2 regions of the Actinopolymorpha cephalotaxi genome follow, and region 2 is predicted to be linked to the other one. Evidence: riboswitches for the same ligand, from Rfam matches in the RefSeq annotation. Region 2 holds a riboswitch; the other holds the start of a gene.

Region 1 (8,704 bases), 5.8 Mb from region 2:
ATGCCCGCACCCATGGCGTACACGCCACGGACCTCACGGGTGGCCATGCCGACGATCTTCGCGACGACGGCGTCCGCGATCACGGTGCGGCCGCCGCTGCCGGCCAGGTCGGTCCCGGAGCGGGTGGCCACCGCACCGGTGGACGGTCCGTTGGACTCGCCGGCGGTGGGGGTCTTCTTGTCGTTCGTCTGCGCAGTCATGTTCGCCTCTCGTCCGAGCTTCGACACCACCTGCGTCCGGGTGCGATGCCCGGAGTAGTGCCGTGTCCGTGCGTGTGTTGTGCGTTCCATACGTCCGTCGAAACCCGTCCGACGAGGCGTTCACCTTGCGCCTGCACGAGGTGACCGCCGCTTTGCGACTAATCAGGCGGGCGGATATACCTAGCGAAGATGTTCCTGGGTCCCTTCTCCTCACGGGGGTGTGCACGTGATCTGGATCACAGTCATCCGGACGCCCCCGGTGGCGGGGTGACCGGGTGACGACGTCGGCGCCCCCCGACGAGACCCTGGTGGCGCGTGCGCGGATCGGTGACGCGACCGCGTTCGAGCAGCTCGTACGCCGCTACTCCGGTCCGGCCTACCGGATCGCGCTGCGCATCCTGGGCGACGCCGACACGGCACAGGACGTGGCTCAGGAGGCGTTCATCACGGCTTGGCGCCGCCTCGACCGGATCCGCGTGGACCAGGCCTTTGCCGCCTGGCTCTACCGCATCGTCACCACCGCTGCTCTCCAGGCGGCGCGGAGCCGCCGCGCCCACCCCGATGCCGAACTCGATCATGAACATGTCAGGCTTCCGCTCTCGGCTTCCGGCCAGCCGGAGCAGCAGGTCCTCGTCGCCGACCTGCTCGCCGCACTTCGAGCGGCCCTCGGGCTGCTCACGCCGGAGCAACGGGCATGCTGGGTGTTACGAGAGTTGGAGGGGCTCTCCTATGACGAGATCGCCGAGGTCACGGGAATCGGACCCGATGCGGTTCGGGGACGCATCCATCGCGCCCGCGTCCGCCTCGCCAGGGAGCTGAAACCATGGCGATAGATCAGCCCAACGGGAACACTCCGCCGCCGCCCGGCCAGGACCGGCGCGAGGAGGTGCTCCCGTGCGGCCGCGACATGGGGACGGTGTACGACCACCTCACCGACGGCGGCTTGGACGACCACGAGTTGTCGTGCCCGCACTGCCGGGGCGCCGCGGCGGAGTTCGCACCGGTGCTGCAGGCCGCGGAACTCCTGCGGGACGAGCCCGCCGAGCCGCCTCCGGGGTTCGTCGACTCGATCATGGCCCGCATCCACGCCACCCGCAGCCGAAGCTGGCGGTTGTCGCTACCCGCCGAACACCCCCTGCACCTCGCCATCACCGAACACGCGGCCGCGACCGTGCTGGCCGCCGCGGCGAGCGAGGTCGCGGGCGTCACCGTCAACCGCTGTCACTTCCCCGAACGCGGCGACCCGACGAGGCTGCAGATCAACCTCACCCTGCGCCAGCGGACACCGGTGTCACAGATCGTGGAACGTGTCCGGAAGGCGGTGCGCTCGGCCGCCCGGCGGCAGCTCGGACTGGAGCTGAACGCGATCGACGTCCGGGTGGACGACATCCACCTGTGACGGCACCTTCGTAGTCACCGGTGCCCGCTCGGTCAGGACGAGCCGCCACCAGGTCGTACGGACGCCAGCAGTTTGGCCGCGAACCGGGGCAGGTGCGGGTCCAGAGTGCCCGGCGGCTCGTCGGCCACCTCGTCCACCCGCACCCACCTGATGCCGTCGAACTCGGTCGCGTCGTAGGAGACGATCGACGATCTCGGCAGGCCGAGGACATACCAGAGACTCACGTCGGTGTGCGGGCCGGCACCGCGGGTGCGGGTCACGGTGACGAAGAACGGCCGGTCGCCGGGGAGACCGGGCAGGTGGGAGGGTGCGGCCGCGACGTTGAGCTCCTCGAGGCACTCTCGTACGACCGTCTCCCACGGGTCCTCGCCGGGTTCGACGTGTCCTCCTGACGGCAGCCAGAGCCCGGCCTTGCGGTGGGCGACCAGCAGCAGCTCCAGCCGGGTCTCGTCGACCACGACGAAGTAGCTCACCAGGTGGGGGTCCGGGACGTCCGGCTTCGCGGTCCGGTAAGCCGGGGCGCCGCCGGCCAGCCAGTCCAGGACCGTCTGCCGGTGGGCCTGCTCGGTCTCGTCCCACGGGCGGATGCCCTCGACCAGGCCGACCAGGTGCTGCCGGGACGTGGTCGTCGTCTCGGAAGGCGCGACGTCGTACGCGCGTCGCCCGATGTCTTTCGCACTGGTCACGCCGACACCGTATCGACGGCCGCCGACCGCACCTCCGCATTGACGGTGCCAGCCACACCGGCGGGCATGGCGATGACGCTGACATGCGGACGCGGAACGGTTCGACGCGTGTTGCCGAGCGGGCGGGTTCCCTAGCGCTCCGGCAGCGTCGGGTGCGCAGGCGTGGGGGCGATGTCGACCATGGTGCTGGTGATCGCCCAGCGCTCGTGGTCCCGCCAGGCTCCGTCGATGTACAGCAGCTCGGGCGAGTAGCCCTCGTGCCGGAAGCCGACCCGACGGACGAGGTTCAAGGAGGCGTGGTTGCCGGGCTGGATCTGGGCTTCGAGCCGGTGCAGCCGTAGCTGCTCGAACGCGTAGCGCACCACCAGTGTGAGCCCTTCGGTCAGGTATCCCCGGCCGGCGGTGGGGGCGAAGGCGGCGTAGGAAACGGACCCGGACTGGAACCGTCCGCGAATGATGCTGTTGAGGTTGACCACGCCGGCGATGGCCCCGCTGCCGCGTACGCAGATCGCCACCGCCTCCTCGTGCGGCTCCGCGTACCGCGCGAGGTAGGCCCGGAACCGCTCCGGCGTGGACGGCAGCGCCATCCACGGGTGGTGCAGGTCCACGCTGGCGCTCACCAGGTCGAGGAACTCGTCCTGGTCATCTGCGGTGAGATGCCGCAGGGTCACCCGGTGGGAGGCGCCCGGTCGGTTGGCCACCTGAAAGACGTCTGTCGCCCCATCGTTCACGGACGGGAGAGTACCGAGCACTCCTGGCGGCACCCGCTGCCCGGGCGGCCAACTGGCACGCGGAGGGCACGCGGAGGGCACGCGGGGCGGTTTCGGTCATCCGGCCGGAGCGGCCGGTGAGGGCCTTGGGTGGCCTGACCTGGGGATTCGTACGAGTGGAGACGAGGGGACTCGAACCCCTAACCCCTGCCTTGCAAAGGCCACTCACCCGCTCACGCTCATTCAGCGTGGATTGTTCCCGCGTCGAACACCAGGCGGCTTGACCGTGGGTTACCGACACAGACCAAGGTCATCCCCTGCTTGGGGCACGCGGGGGGGACGGAGACGGTCGCGAGGCCATGCCATTGCCTCGCGAGGTGGGGCCACGCCTAGATTGTGCAGACACGACTGGCGTGGGTGGGCGTGACCACCGGGGAGTGAAGGTCGGGGCATCGTCCGCCTGGGTGCCCCTTGCCGATGAGACGAGGAGACGCCTCCGTGACCGTCCGCCACCGGATCCTGCACCTGTCCGACACCCACCTGAACAGTCCTGACGTCGATGCCTCCGCGGCGCTGGCGCGCATCCTGTACGACGCCCGCTTCGTGCCGAAGGTGGATTTGGTCGTCGTGAGTGGCGACATCGCCGACGACGGTTCCACCGAAGGTTGCGCGGGCGTGCGGGAGCAAGTGGGCCGGTTCTGCGCCGAGCGAGGCATTCCGCATGTCTACTGCACGGGCAACCACGACACCCGAGAGGCGTTCGCGGCCGCCCTTGGCTCCGGGCACCTGGCGGCCGACAGCACCGACATGGGCACGACTATGGCGGGCGCGTCCGGCGAGCGCGCCGCCGTAAGCATCGTTGCTGGGCTGCGTGTGGTCACACTGGACAGCCTCGTGCCCGGCCACGTACACGGGCATCTCGACCCGGGCCAGCTGGTCTGGCTGCGTGAGGTGCTGGCTGAACCCGCTGCGGCGGGCACGGTGCTCGTGCTGCACCACCCACCGATCGCCGTGCCCACCTCTCCGATCATGGACACCGTGAATCTGCGTAACGCCGGTGATCTCGCCGATGCGGTACAGGGCACCGATGTCCATGCGATCCTGTGCGGTCACTTCCACCTGCAGCTGTCCGGCCTGCTGCGGGGCATACCGGTGTGGGTCACACCCGGCGTAGTCACCCGCATCGACTTCACCGCTCCGCCGCGGTGGGAACGCGCGGTGGTGGGCGCCGGGGCCACCGTGGTCGATCTCGGTGGCCCGGCTTCCCCGCTCTTCCACGTGCTGCACGCCCGCGACCCGCGTGCCGGCGAGCAGGTGTACCTCGTCGACGCGGTGTCGGGCGAGGATGTCGTCGGCGAGAAGCCATGATGGAGTGCCAGGTCGTACTCCGCCGAACCCGTACACCGCCGACCGGCCCGGTCCAGCAGGTTGCGTCCGGCAGCCATGGCTCCAGCACAACCCACTCGCCGTCGTAGCCGGTTCATGAGCCGGGCATCGCGGCATGCGCGAAAGAGAATGATCGGACGCGGACCGACGCGCTGCAGCGGGCTGCTTTCGGATCGGCTGCGAGGGTCCTGGGCTCGGTCCTGCTCCGCGGCGGACCTGACGGAGGACCGGAAGGGGTCCGCGACCGGTGAGGGGCACGCGGAGCGGTTGTTGGTCATTCGGCCAAAGTCACCAGCGAGGGCTTTGGATGGCCTGACCTGGTGTTGTGTGGTGGTGGAGACGAGGGGACTCGAACCCCTAACCCCTGCCTTGCAAAGGCAGTGCTCTGCCAGTTGAGCTACGCCCCCGGGATCGGCGCCGAAGCGCCGGAGCGCCGAGCCGGTCGGTCAGTGGGCGCCACCGGAGGGCGGGACCGGGTCGGTTGCCTCCGCCCAGAGGTTCTGCTCCGCCTTGTCCGCCTGCAACCGCTTGTACGCGAACCAGCCACCGGCGATCGCGACAGCGGCGAGGAGTGCCTTCTTGATCATCGGTAGCCTCCTTGAACGACACCGGCCTGGGATGACCACATCCCTGCGGGTGGTCGACACGGGCACGACATCGCTGCCGTGTCGCTTGTGTCGACCGCTCGGGTGAGTGGGCCTAACTGGACTTGAACCAGTGACCTCTTCCTTATCAGGGAAGCGCTCTAACCGTCTGAGCTATAGGCCCGGGCGCCGACGAACGTTACCGCAACCCTAGCGTCCCGCCCAAACCGGTTCGACGCGGGTACCACCCAAGGAACAGGGCGCGACCGGACGGTCCCGGAGATCACCGAAGGCACTCACCGGGCTCGGCCCCGACGCGTCACTCGTCCTCGGCGAGCGTGACCTCCAGGCCACCCAGCAGGCTGGCGGACAGGTTGTAGAGGAACGCACACAGCGTGGCGATCGCGGTGATCAGGATGACGTCGACCACGCAGATCAGCGCGGTGAACCCGAGGACCCGCTGCAGCCCGATGTAGTCCTCGAGGTTGAACCGGGTCTCCGAGGCGCTGCCCAGCACGTCGGTGATCGTCCGGCTGATGGAGTCGTACACGCCGGCCGCTTGGAGGACGTACCAGACCACGCTCACTGCCACGACGGTCACGATCGCGAACGCGATGGACAGCAGGAACGCCGTCTTCATCACCGACCACGGGTCCAGTCGGACCGCCCGGAGCCGGGCCCGGCGCACACGGGTGCGCGGGTCCGGCGGCGGCTGCGGCGCGGCCAGGATCCGCTGACGGAGCCCGTTGCGCTCCCGGATCGCCGCCGGGTCGGTCGGCCGGTTGGGTGCGGGCCGCCTCAGGTCGGGGCGCGGCGGCGCCGTACGCGGGGTGCCATCCGGGCCGTTCTGGGCCTTATGCCCAGAACGGTTGCTCTGGCCAGCTCCGCCCCCGGTCGAGGGGATGACTTGGGTAGCGGAATCGTCAGGCCCGCCGTTCCGTGTCACGTGCTGTCCTCCTGGCTGTCAGCCTGGTCCTGCCCGGCCGGACCGTCGGTAGGTCCATCATCAGCGGGCAGGTCGTCGGCCGTCTCCGGTTTCCCGTCGTCCCCAGCATCGTCCTCGGTGTTCCGGGCAATGGCAACGACCGAGTCTCCCTCGCGAACGCCGGCGAAGATGACGCCCATGGTGTCACGCCCCTTCGCCGCCACATCTGTCACCGGGCTTCTGGTCACCTGTCCGCTGGCTTTGACGGACAGAACCCGGTCCCCGTTGCTTACCACGATTGCCCCGACGAGGGATCCTCGGGCGTCGGAAATCCGCATCGCCTTGATTCCCAGTCCGCCGCGGCCCTGCCGGCGGTACTCGGTCACGGCGGTCCGCTTGGCGTAGCCACCGTCGGTCACCGTGAAGACGTACTGGCCCTCTTCCTCCCCGGCTCGGATCACCGCCATCGACAACAGTTCGTCACCGTCGCGGAACCGCATCCCGGTCACGCCGGACGTAGCCCGGCCCATCGGCCGCAACTGTCCGTCATCGGCCACGAAACGTACCGCCTGCGCCTTGCGGGAGACCAGGAGGAGCTCGTCTTCTGCATGGACCAGCTCCGCGCCGATCAGCTCGTCGTCCTCGTCCCGGAAGTTCAGGGCGATCACCCCGGCCGCGCGGTTGGAGTCGTACTCTCGCAGCGGGGTCTTCTTGACCAGGCCCTTCTTGGTCGCCAGGACGAGGTACGGGAACTGCTCGTAGTCGGCGATCGCCAGCACCTCGGCGATCTCCTCGTCCGGCTGGAACGACAGCAGGCCGGCGACGTGCCCGCCCTTTGCGTCGCGTGCCGACTCGGGCAGCTCGTACGCCCGGGCGCGGTAGACCCGGCCACGGTTGGTGAAGAACAACAGCCAGTGATGGGTGCGGGTCACGAACAGGTGGTTGATCACGTCGTCGCCCCGCAGCGACGCACCTCGCACGCCCTTCCCGCCGCGCTTCTGGCTGCGATAGAGATCGCTACGGGTGCGCTTGGCGTAGCCACCCATCGTGATCGTGACCACGACCTCCTCGTCCGGGATGAGGTCGGCCGCGGTGAGGTCGCCGTCGGCGGGGATGATCTGCGTACGCCGGTCGTCGCCGTAGCGGTCGACGATGGAGGTCAGCTCCTCGGCGACGATCCGCCGCTGCCGCTCCGGCGAGGCGAGGATGTCCTTGTAGTCGGCGATCCGGGCCTCGAGTTCGGCCAGCCGCTCCAGGATGGCCTGGCGTTCGAGCGCGGCCAGCCGGCGCAGCTGCATGTCGAGGATGGCCCGCGCCTGGATCTCGTCGATCTCCAGCAGCTCGATCAGCCCGGTGCGGGCGTCGTCGGCCGACGGGCTGCGCCGGATCAGCGCGATGACCTCGTCCAGGGCGTCCAGCGCCTTGGCCAGGCCGCGGTAGACGTGCGCATCCTCCTCGGCCTTGCGCAGCCGGAAGCGGGTGCGCCGCTGGATGACGTCGATCTGGTGGTCGATCCAGTGGGAGAGGAACAGGTCGAGGGAGAGCGTGCGCGGGATCCCGTCGACGAGCGCCAGCATGTTGGCGCCGAAGTTGTCCTGCAGCTGGGTGTGCTTGTAGAGGTTGTTGAGGACGACCTTCGCGATCGCGTCCCGCTTGAGGACCACGACCAGCCGCTGGCCGGTGCGGGAGGAGGAGTCGTCGCGTACGTCGGCGATGCCGGTGACCTTGCCGGAGTCGGCGAGCTCGGCGATCCGCAGAGCGAGGTTGTCCGGGTTGACCTGGTAGGGCAGCTCGGTGATCACCAGACAGGTGCGGCCCTTGCTGTCCTCCTCCACGTCGACCACCGCGCGCATCGTGATCGAGCCGCGGCCGGTGCGGTAGGCGTCCTCGATCCCGCGGTTGCCGACGATGAGCGCGCCGGTCGGGAAGTCCGGGCCGGGAATGCGCTCCATCGCGGCCGCGAGGATCTCCTCCCTGGTGGCCTCCGGGTGCTCCAGCGCCCACAGCGCCGCCGAGGAGACCTCACGCATGTTGTGCGGCGGGATGTTGGTCGCCATCCCGACCGCGATCCCGGCCGAGCCGTTGATCAGCAGGTTGGGGAAGCGGCTGGGGAGTACGACCGGCTCCTGCCCGCGGCCGTCGTAGTTGGGGCGGAACTCGACGGTGTCCTCGTCGATGTCACGCACCATCTCCATGGCCAGCGGGGCCATCCGGCACTCGGTGTACCGCATCGCGGCCGGCGGGTCGTTGCCGGGCGAGCCGAAGTTGCCCTGCCCCTGCACCAGCGGGTGCCGCTTGGTCCACGGCTGCGCCAGACCGACCAGGGTGTCGTAGATCGCGGAGTCGCCGTGGGGGTGGTACTGACCCATCACGTCACCGACGACGCGCGAGCACTTGGAGAAGCCCCGGTCGGGGCGGTACCCGCCGTCGTACATGGCGTACAGCACGCGGACGTGCACGGGCTTCAGCCCGTCGCGGACATCCGGCAGCGCCCGGCCCACGATCACGCTCATGGCGTACTCGAGGTAGTTGCGCTGCATCTCCGCCTGGAGATCGACGGGGTTGACCCTGGAGGGGGGTGGGGGCGGAGCGGCGGTGGTGTCTTCGGTCACTGGACCTGTTCCTTCGCACTACGGTCGTCAGCGGGGGACGACGCGAGGTGTCCGGTCGAACCGGTGGACGGGTGGCTGGGCGTCGCGACGAGGTTCATCAGATGTCGAGGAACCGGACGTCCTTGGCATTGCGCTGGATGAACGAACGCCGCTGCTCGACGTCCTCACCCATGAGTACGGAGAAGATCTCGTCCGCCTGCGC
Region 2 (8,704 bases):
GACCGGAGGAACTCGCGGACGCCGTCGGCACGCGGCCGCCCGTCGACGTACTCCGCGTAGTCGTGCTCGGTGAACGGCGCGAAACCGTCGCCGTCACGTGCCCGCAGGAACTCGTCGAACGCCTTCTTCCACGCCGCCATGTGCAGCTCGGCGGTCGTGGTGAGCACGCCGTCCAGGTCGAACAGGCACGCGGTGATCGTGTCCGGTAGTCCCAACATTCCCCCGACGCTACAGGCGAAGCGGGGCATCCGGGTGTCAACCGGGCACCGCGCCCGCCCGCCACGGCGACCGGTTCCCACCTGTGCGACCCTCGCAGACGCGGGGAGAACGAACTTGTCCGACTGAACACAACTTCGAGGGAGTGGCATGCGAGCTGCCGTCATTCACGGTAAGGGCGACATCCGGATGGAGGACCGCCCCGACCCGGCCATCCGCGGTGCGTCCGACGCGATCGTCAGGGTGACCGCGAGCTGCGTGTGCGGCTCGGACCTGTGGCCCTACCGGGGCGTCGTGCCGACCGACGAGCCGCACCCGATCGGCCACGAGTTCGTCGGCGTGGTCGAGGAGGCCGGCGCCGGGGTCACCTCCGTACGCCCCGGCGACTTCGTGATCGCGCCGTTCGTCGCCAGCGACGGCACCTGCCCGGCCTGCCGCGACGGGATCACCACGTCGTGTGACCGGCTCGGCTCGTGGGGTGGCGAGGACGCCGACGGCCTGCCGGTGGACGGCGGGCAGGGCGAGTACGTCCGCGTGCCCGAGGCCGACGGCACCCTGGTGAGCCTGCCCGAGGTGCCCGACGAGGCGCTGCTGCCCGGCCTGCTCACCCTGTCGGACGTGATGAGCACCGGCCACCACGCGGCCCTGGCCGCCCGGGTCGGGCCCGGGCGCACGGTCGTCGTGGTCGGCGACGGGGCGGTCGGCCTGTGCGGAGTGATCGCGGCCCGCCGGCTCGGCGCCGAGCGGGTGATCGCGATGTCCCGGCACGAGTCCCGGCAGGCGCTGGCGAAGGCGTTCGGGGCCACCGACATCGTGGCCGAACGCGGCGAGGAAGGTGCCGCGAAGGTCCGCGAACTGCTCGGCGGAGTGCTCGCCGACTCCGTGCTGGAGGCGGTCGGCACCAAGGGCTCGATGGAGCAGGCGTTCGCGGTGACCCGGCCCGGCGGCCAGATCGGCTACGTCGGGGTGCCCGCCGGTGGTGCGGAGCTGCCGATCCGGGCGATGTTCTCCGGCAACCTCAACGTCGCGGGCGGCGTGGCCCCCGCTCGTACGTACATCCCGGAGCTGCTGCCCGACGTGCTGTCCGGCGCGATCGAGCCCGGGAAGGTGTTCGACCTGACACTCGACCTGGACAAGACGCCCGAGGCGTACGCCGCGATGGACGAACGCCGCGCCGTCAAGGTGATGTTGCGCCCCTGAGATCGCCTACCCGATAAGGGAAACGACCGGTAGGGGAGCCTCGCCCGCGGGCCCGGATGGGTGCCTGGTGTTGCCCGCGGGCGAGGGGAACCGGTCAGCCGCGGCGAGACCGCGCCGGCTGTCAAGGCGGACTTGCGCGACCGCTAGGTGCGGCGGCCGTTCGGCCCCTCGTCCTCGCCGAGCCCCTCCTCCATGGCTTCGAGGGTGCCCAGATCGTCCCCGCCCTCGACGTCCGCGCCGGACTCCCCCGCCCGGGCACCCAGGGCAGCGGTCTCGCGTACGCGATCCGCGCCGATCCGGGCGGCCGGCCGGGCGTTCACCGAACCGCCCTGCCCGGCCAAAAGCACCCGCAGGTGCCCGGCCGAGACCGGTGCGATGTCGACGAACCCGGAGTCGATCGCGAGGTGGAACGCCGCCCGGGCGCCGGCCACGTCGCCCTGGTCGCGCAGCAGCGTGCCGAGGTTGACCGCGGCCACCGACACCACGTCGGCGTGCCCGGAGTCCACCGCCAGCTCGTACGCCGACCGCGCACCACCCACGTCGCCCTGCGCGTCCAGCAGCAGGCCGAGGTTCAGCGCCGCCATCGGCGCCACGTCGGCGTGCCCGGAGTCTACCGCCACCTGGTAGGCGGCGCGGGCGTCGTCGACCTCGGCCTCCTCGGTGAGCAGCACCCCGAGGTTGTTCGCCGCCATCGGCGCCACGTCGGCGTGCTCGGACCGCACGGCCAGCTCGTACGCCGCCCGGGCGCCGCCCACGTCGGCCTCCTCGGTGAGCAGCACGCCGAGGTTGTTCGCCGCCATCGGCGCGACGTCGGGGTGGCCGGAGTCGACCGCCCGCTGGAACGCCGTCTCCGCACCCACCAGGTCGCCCTGGTCCTTCAGCAGCGAACCCCGGTAGAGCGCCGCCATCGGCACCACGTCCACGTCGCCGGAGTCGACGGCCCGCTGGTACGCGGCCTCCGCGCCCTCGGGATCGCCCTGGTCCTTCAGCAACATGCCGAGGTTCAGCGCGGCGACCGGCATCACGCCCGGGTGGTCGGAGTCGACCGCCCGCTGGTAGGCCGTCCGCGCACCCGCCATGTCACCCTGCTCGCGCAGCAGCGAACCCAGGTTGAGCGCGGCCACCGGCACCACCTCGGCGTGGCCGGAGTCGACCGCCCGCTGGTACGCCGTCCGCGCACCCGCCATGTCGCCCTGCTCGCGCAGCAGCGAACCCAGGTTCAGCGCGGCCACCGGCACCACCTCAGGGTCGCCGGACCCCATCGCCCGTTCGTACGCCGTCTCCGCCCCGGCGACGTCGCCCTGGTCCTTCAGCAACATGCCGAGGTTGAGCGCCGCCGACGGCACCACGTCGGTGTGGCCGGAGTCGACCGCCCGCTGGTACGCCGTGCGCGCGCCCGCGACGTCGCCCTGCCCGCGCAGCAGCGAACCCAGGTCGTTGGCCGCCCGGGGCACCACGTCGGTGTGCCCGGAGTCGATCGCCTTCTGGTACGCGCCGCGCGCGCCGCTCACGTCGCCCTGCTGGCGCAGCAGCGCGCCCAGGTTGTTCGCCGCCCTCGGCATGACGTCCGGGTGACCGGAGTCGATCGCCTTCTGGAACGCCGCCCGCGCACCGGCCACGTCGCCGCGCTCGCGCAGCAGCAGGCCGAGGTTGTTCGCCGCCCGCGGCGCCTCGCCGGCGTGGTCGAGGTCGAGGACCTTGCGGAACGCGAGTTCGGCCGCGGACTGGTTGCCGCGCAGGCTCGCGCCGATGCCGATGTCGAACGCGTCATCGGGCGGAACAGCGGCGATCAGCTCCTGCCACATCGCGTCGAAGACCGGCCGGGCCTCCTGGCCGTGGCGGCCCTCCTCGATCGCGACCACGTAGTCCAGGACCTCCAGGGCACCGTCCGGGTTCTCCGTCGGCTTCGCCCGGGTGCCCGGTCCGGTGGTCGAGCCGAGCGACGAGCCGAGCGCACCGTGCGCCACGCCGGCACCCCCGGCGCCCCCGGCACTCCCGGCACCGCCTCCGACCTGGCTGAGCAGCGAGACCTCGGAGGCGACAGGTTCGGTGGCCCATGCCATCCCCTCCTCGAACAACGCGGTGGTGGGGTCGAGGTCGATGCGCACCCGGCGCAGGTACAGCGGGTAGAGGCCGCGGAGCTCGGACTCGGTGAGCGGGCGGTTCAGCCCGGCCCGCCGCGCGTCCACCGCCGCCTGCACGATCGTGTAGCCGGCGGGCTCCCGGTCCCGGCCGGCGCGGAACTTCGCCACCAGCTGGTCCCCGCCGATCAGCGCCTCGCCGATGCTGGCGTTGATCTGCAGCTGCGGATACAGCTGCTCGGCCTCCGCGCGCTCGCGTACGGTCAGCTCGAAGTCGAGCGGCACCTTCGTCGCCCGGCGCAACGCCGCCTTGGCGGTGGCCGCGACGTCGCCGTGGCTGTCCAGCACCTGGTCCCAGCGTTCGTCGGTCATGCTCGCCACGATCATGGCGTGCCGGGCCGCGCGGTCCAGGGTGTCCGCGGACAGGTGTACGAGGTCCGCGGCGGTCACGTCGTCCAGCCAGATCACCCACGGCTGGCGTCCCCGGGGCAGGGCCTCCTCCTCGCGCAGCACCTCGGCGAGCTCCTCGCCGCTGCCGGGCACGAACACACCGGGGTCCCGGCCGCCGAGCACCGACCGCACGGCCTCCACGACCGTGCGCGACTTGCCGGCCTTGGACGGGCCGACCACGACCACGAACGGGAACGGCTGGCTGTCGGCGTTCAGCAGCGCGGCCAGCCGGCCGTCGGCGGCGGGACGGCGTACGTACGGCGCCTGGCCGCGGTGGGCGTAGTGCGTCGGAGTCGGTCCCAGCACCACCTCGGACAGCTCCGACAGGCGGGGGAACGTCCGCTCGGGAACCTGCGGTGCCTTGCGTCCGCGTTCGCGCCGCTGGCCCGGCACCCGGGTGGCGGCCTGGGTCTGGGTGCGGGCACCCGCGCGGGCGCCGGGCGGGGCGCCCTGCCAGCCGCCGGCCCGTTCGGCCGGTGCGCTGGGCTCGCCGCGTTCGCTCCACGGTCCCTCGCCCTCGTTCCAGCCGCCCTCGCCGCCGTCGCCGCCCTCCTCCTGCCAGGGCCCGTCGGCGTCCTCCCGCCACGGGGCGTCGTCCTCCTGCCAGGGCCCGGACCGTCCGTCCGGGTCCGAGGCCCCGTCGGCGGCCTGTGCCCGAGCGGCGCGCACGCTCTCCGGCTCGGTCAGCCGCCCCACCCCGGCCACCACGAACGCGGCGATCGCGAGCAGAGCCAGCCCGCCCACGATCGGGCGCTGGGTCCCGGCCGTGATCGTCTCGATCAGGGCCGCGAGCACCAGGAGGACCAGACCGATCATTCCCAGCGAGCGGACCCACGGCCGCCCCTGCGACTCCTCCGGCTTGCCCGGGTCGCCGTGCTGCTGTCCCTTCTGCGCCGCCACAACCTCACCCCCCGACGCTCAGAGCCTGCGGCCCCGCGGTCGGCGTACCGCCTCTGACCTGCGAAAACGGTTCCGCCCACAGAAGTCCCTGAGACATTCCTCATCCCAGTGTCCACAGCGGTGGGTGGGTGAGGGCACAAACGCCGGAGAGGGCGCCGTCTTCACGGGCCGGAGTGCATCCGGCCGCGCCGGAGCGTCCCGGTCCGGGCGGGCACGACCGGAATGGCGGACACCGCCGGGCCGGGCGGATCGTGCCGGGCTCGGCGGGGAAGGTCGCGCGGGCGTGACGTGGGCGGATGTGTGGGGGTACGGGTGGCTGCGCGGCGGCGGGCGGTCACGATAGCCTCGGTGCAGGCCGTGACTGGCGCGTTGGGATGGGATCGACCATCGGGAAGCGGCCTCGTCGAAGGACGGAGTGCCGTGCGCCTGGGCCCCCTTCCGTACGCCACAGGAGGTCCCATGAGCCCCGCGTCCGCCCCGGACAACCCCCAGAGCAGCTCCCCCAGCAGTGCCGCGAACAGTGCCGAGTCGACCGCGTTCCGGAGCGCGCTGGACGTGATCGCCGGGGTGGAGCCCCGGGTCGCCGCCGCGATCGGCGCCGAGCTCACCGACCAGCGCGAGTCCCTGAAGCTGATCGCGAGCGAGAACTACGCCTCGCCGGCCGTGCTGCTGGCGATGGGCAACTGGCTCAGCGACAAGTACGCCGAGGGCACCATCGGGCGCCGCTTCTACGCCGGCTGCCAGAACGTCGACACCGTGGAGGCGCTGGCCGCCGAGCACGCCCGCGAGCTCTTCGGCACCCCGCACGCCTACGCCCAGCCGCACTCCGGGATCGACGCCAACCTGGTCGCGTTCTGGGCGATCCTCGCCAACCGGGTCGAGGCTCCCGCGCTGGAGAAGGCGCAGGTCCGCCAGGTCAACGACCTGTCCGAGCAGGACTGGTTCGAGCTGCGCCGCGAGCTCGGCAACCAGCGGATGCTCGGCATGTCCCTGGACGCGGGCGGCCACCTCACCCACGGGTTCCGGCCGAACATCTCCGGCAAGATGTTCGACCAGCGCAGCTACGGCACCGACCCCGAGACGGGCCTGATCGACTACGACGAGGTACGCCGGGCGGCGCAGGAGTTCCGCCCGCTGATCCTGGTCGCCGGCTACTCGGCGTACCCCCGGCTGATCAACTTCGCCACGATGCGCGAGATCGCCGACGAGGTGGGTGCGACGTTCATGGTCGACATGGCCCACTTCGCCGGGCTGGTGGCGGGCAAGGTGCTCACCGGCGACTACGACCCGGTGCCGCACGCCCACATCACCACCACCACGACGCACAAGTCGCTGCGCGGGCCGCGCGGCGGCATGGTGCTGTGCCAGCCCGAGCTCGCCGACCAGGTGGACCGCGGCTGCCCGATGGTGCTCGGCGGCCCGCTGCCGCACGTGATGGCGGCCAAGGCGGTCGCACTCGCCGAGGCACGGCAGCCGGACTTCCGCGACTACGCCCAGCGGATCGTGGACAACGCCAAGGCGCTGGCCGAGGGGCTGACCCGGCGCGGCGCGAAGCTGGTCACCGGCGGCACCGACAACCACCTGGTGCTGCTGGACGTGTCGTCGTACGGCCTCACCGGGCGGCAGGCCGAGTCGGCGCTGCTCGACTCGGGCATCGTCACCAACCGCAACGCCGTCCCGCAGGACCGCAACGGCGCGTGGTACACCTCCGGCATCCGGCTCGGCACCCCCGCGCTCACCACCCGCGGCCTCGGCACCGCCGAGCTGGATGAGGTGGCCGGGCTGATCGACACGGTGCTCGGCCAGACGAAGCCCGGCACCACCAGGCAGGGCGCCCCGTCGAAGGCCTCGCACGTGCTCGACGAGGCAGTGGCCTCCCGGGTCTCCCAGCAGGCCGCCGACCTGCTGGCCAACCACCCGCTCTACCCCACGATCGACCTGGGCTGAGAGCTACGACGCTCACCGAGGCCCACCCGAGGGTCCACCCGCGTCCGGCGCGGGTGGGCCCTCGCGTACGGCGTAGGGCACGATGGAAGCGCCATGTCGCTCACTGATCCGTTGTCCCCGCCGTCCACGTCCGCCCTCTCCGCACCGGCCGCACCGGCCTCGGCCGCGCTGTCACCGGCCACGTCCTCGCCGGCGACCGTGCCGCTCAGGCAGCTGCACCCGCCGGCCGACCCGGCCGACGCCGACCCCGACTCGCTCTACGAGACCTTCGTCTCCTGGGCGGGCGAACGCGGGTTCACCCTCTATCCCCACCAGGAAGAGGCGCTGATCGAGGTCGTCTCCGGCGCCAACGTGATCCTCGCGACCCCCACCGGCTCGGGCAAGAGCCTGGTCGCCGCCGGCGCCCACTTCGCCGCGCTGGCGCAGGGCCGGCGGACCTACTACACCGCGCCGATCAAGGCGCTGGTGTCGGAGAAGTTCTTCGGGCTGTGCGAGATGTTCGGCGCCGACAAGGTGGGCATGCAGACCGGCGACGCGAGCGTGAACGCCGACGCGCCGATCATCTGCTGCACCGCCGAGATCCTCGCCAACATCGCCCTGCGGGACGGGGCCGACGCCGACGTCGGCCAGGTGGTGATGGACGAGTTCCACTTCTACGCCGAGCCCGACCGGGGCTGGGCCTGGCAGGTGCCGCTGATCGAACTGCCGCACGCGCAGTTCGTCCTGATGTCGGCGACGCTGGGCGACGTCAGCAGGTTCGAGGAGGACCTGACCCGGCGGACCGGGCGGCCCACCACCCTCGTGCACGCGGCCGAGCGCCCGGTGCCGCTGGTGTTCTCCTACGTCACCACTCCCCTGCACGAGACGCTGGAGGAACTCCTCGGCACCCACCAGGCGCCGGTCTACGTCGTCCACTTCACCCAGGCCGCCGCGCTGGAACGCGCGCAGGCGCTGATGAGCGTCAACATGTGCACCCGGGCGGAGAAGGACGCGATCGCGGCGATGATCGGACACTTCCGGTTCACCGCCGGGTTCGGGCGCACACTGTCCCGGCTGGTCCGGCACGGCATCGGCGTCCACCACGCCGGCATGCTGCCCCGCTACCGCCGGCTGGTGGAGACGCTCGCCCAGGCCGGGCTGCTGAAGGTGATCTGCGGCACCGACACCCTCGGCGTGGGCATCAACGTGCCGATCCGCACGGTGCTGTTCACCGGACTGTCGAAGTACGACGGGCAGAAGGTGCGGCTGCTCAAGGCGCGGGAGTTCCACCAGATCGCCGGGCGGGCCGGTCGCGCCGGCTACGACACCCTCGGCACCGTGGTCGTGCAGGCACCCGAACACGTGGTGGACAACGAGAAGGCGCTGGCCAAGGCCGGCGACGATCCGAAGAAGCGCCGCAAGGTGGTGCGCAAGAAGCCGCCGGAGGGCTCCATCGGCTGGGGCCGGCCGACGTTCGAGCGGCTGATCGCCTCCGAGCCCGAGCCGCTCACGTCCAGTTTCGCGGTCAGCCACGCGATGCTGCTGAACGTCATCGGCCGGCCCGGAGACGCGTTCGCCGCGATGCGCCACCTGCTCACCGACAATCACGAGGAGCCGGCCGCGCGGCGCCGGCACATCCGTCGGGCGATCGCGATCTACCGCGCGTTGCTCGCCGGCGGCGTGGTGGAGCGGCTGGACGAACCCGACGAGACCGGGCGCCGGATCCGGCTCACCGTCGACCTGCAGTGGGACTTCGCCCTCAACCAGCCGCTGTCGCCGTTCGCCTTGGCCGCGATCGAGCTGCTGGACAAGGAGTCGCCGACGTACGCCCTGGACGTGGTGTCGGTGATCGAGTCCACGCTGGACGACCCGCGGCAGGTGCTGTCCGCCCAGCGGAACAAGGCGCGGGGCGAGGCGGTCGCGGCGATGAA

What was found. Region 2 has a riboswitch for ZMP and ZTP ahead of FHR37_RS01055 (glycine hydroxymethyltransferase). Riboswitches for the same ligand answer to the same signal wherever they lie in the genome.
Region 1: linked by a shared signal. The riboswitch ahead of FHR37_RS26795 (metallophosphoesterase) and the one ahead of FHR37_RS01055 (glycine hydroxymethyltransferase) in region 2 are both predicted to bind ZMP and ZTP.

The regions. Positions count from the first base shown of each region.
Region 1 is NZ_JACBZA010000001.1:6,016,165-6,024,868, forward strand. It holds gene FHR37_RS26770 (Asp23/Gls24 family envelope stress response protein) at 1-200, opposite strand, end outside; gene FHR37_RS26775 (RNA polymerase sigma factor) at 476-1,033, shown strand; gene FHR37_RS26780 (cupin domain-containing protein) at 1,024-1,599, shown strand; gene FHR37_RS26785 (NUDIX domain-containing protein) at 1,632-2,285, opposite strand; gene FHR37_RS26790 (GNAT family N-acetyltransferase) at 2,417-3,016, opposite strand; ZMP/ZTP riboswitch at 3,390-3,468, shown strand; gene FHR37_RS26795 (metallophosphoesterase) at 3,494-4,363, shown strand; tRNA gene FHR37_RS26800 (tRNA-Ala) at 4,713-4,788, opposite strand; gene FHR37_RS26805 (DLW-39 family protein) at 4,828-4,968, opposite strand; tRNA gene FHR37_RS26810 (tRNA-Ile) at 5,076-5,149, opposite strand; gene FHR37_RS33535 (DUF3566 domain-containing protein) at 5,285-5,605, opposite strand; gene gyrA (DNA gyrase subunit A) at 5,908-8,502, opposite strand; gene gyrB (DNA topoisomerase (ATP-hydrolyzing) subunit B) at 8,600-8,704, opposite strand, start outside.
Region 2 is NZ_JACBZA010000001.1:249,683-258,386, reverse strand. It holds gene FHR37_RS01070 (HAD family hydrolase) at 1-218, opposite strand, end outside; gene FHR37_RS01065 (zinc-dependent alcohol dehydrogenase family protein) at 367-1,416, shown strand; gene FHR37_RS32855 (tetratricopeptide repeat protein) at 1,560-4,847, opposite strand; ZMP/ZTP riboswitch at 5,195-5,286, shown strand; gene FHR37_RS01055 (glycine hydroxymethyltransferase) at 5,307-6,794, shown strand; gene FHR37_RS01050 (DEAD/DEAH box helicase) at 6,888-8,704, shown strand, end outside.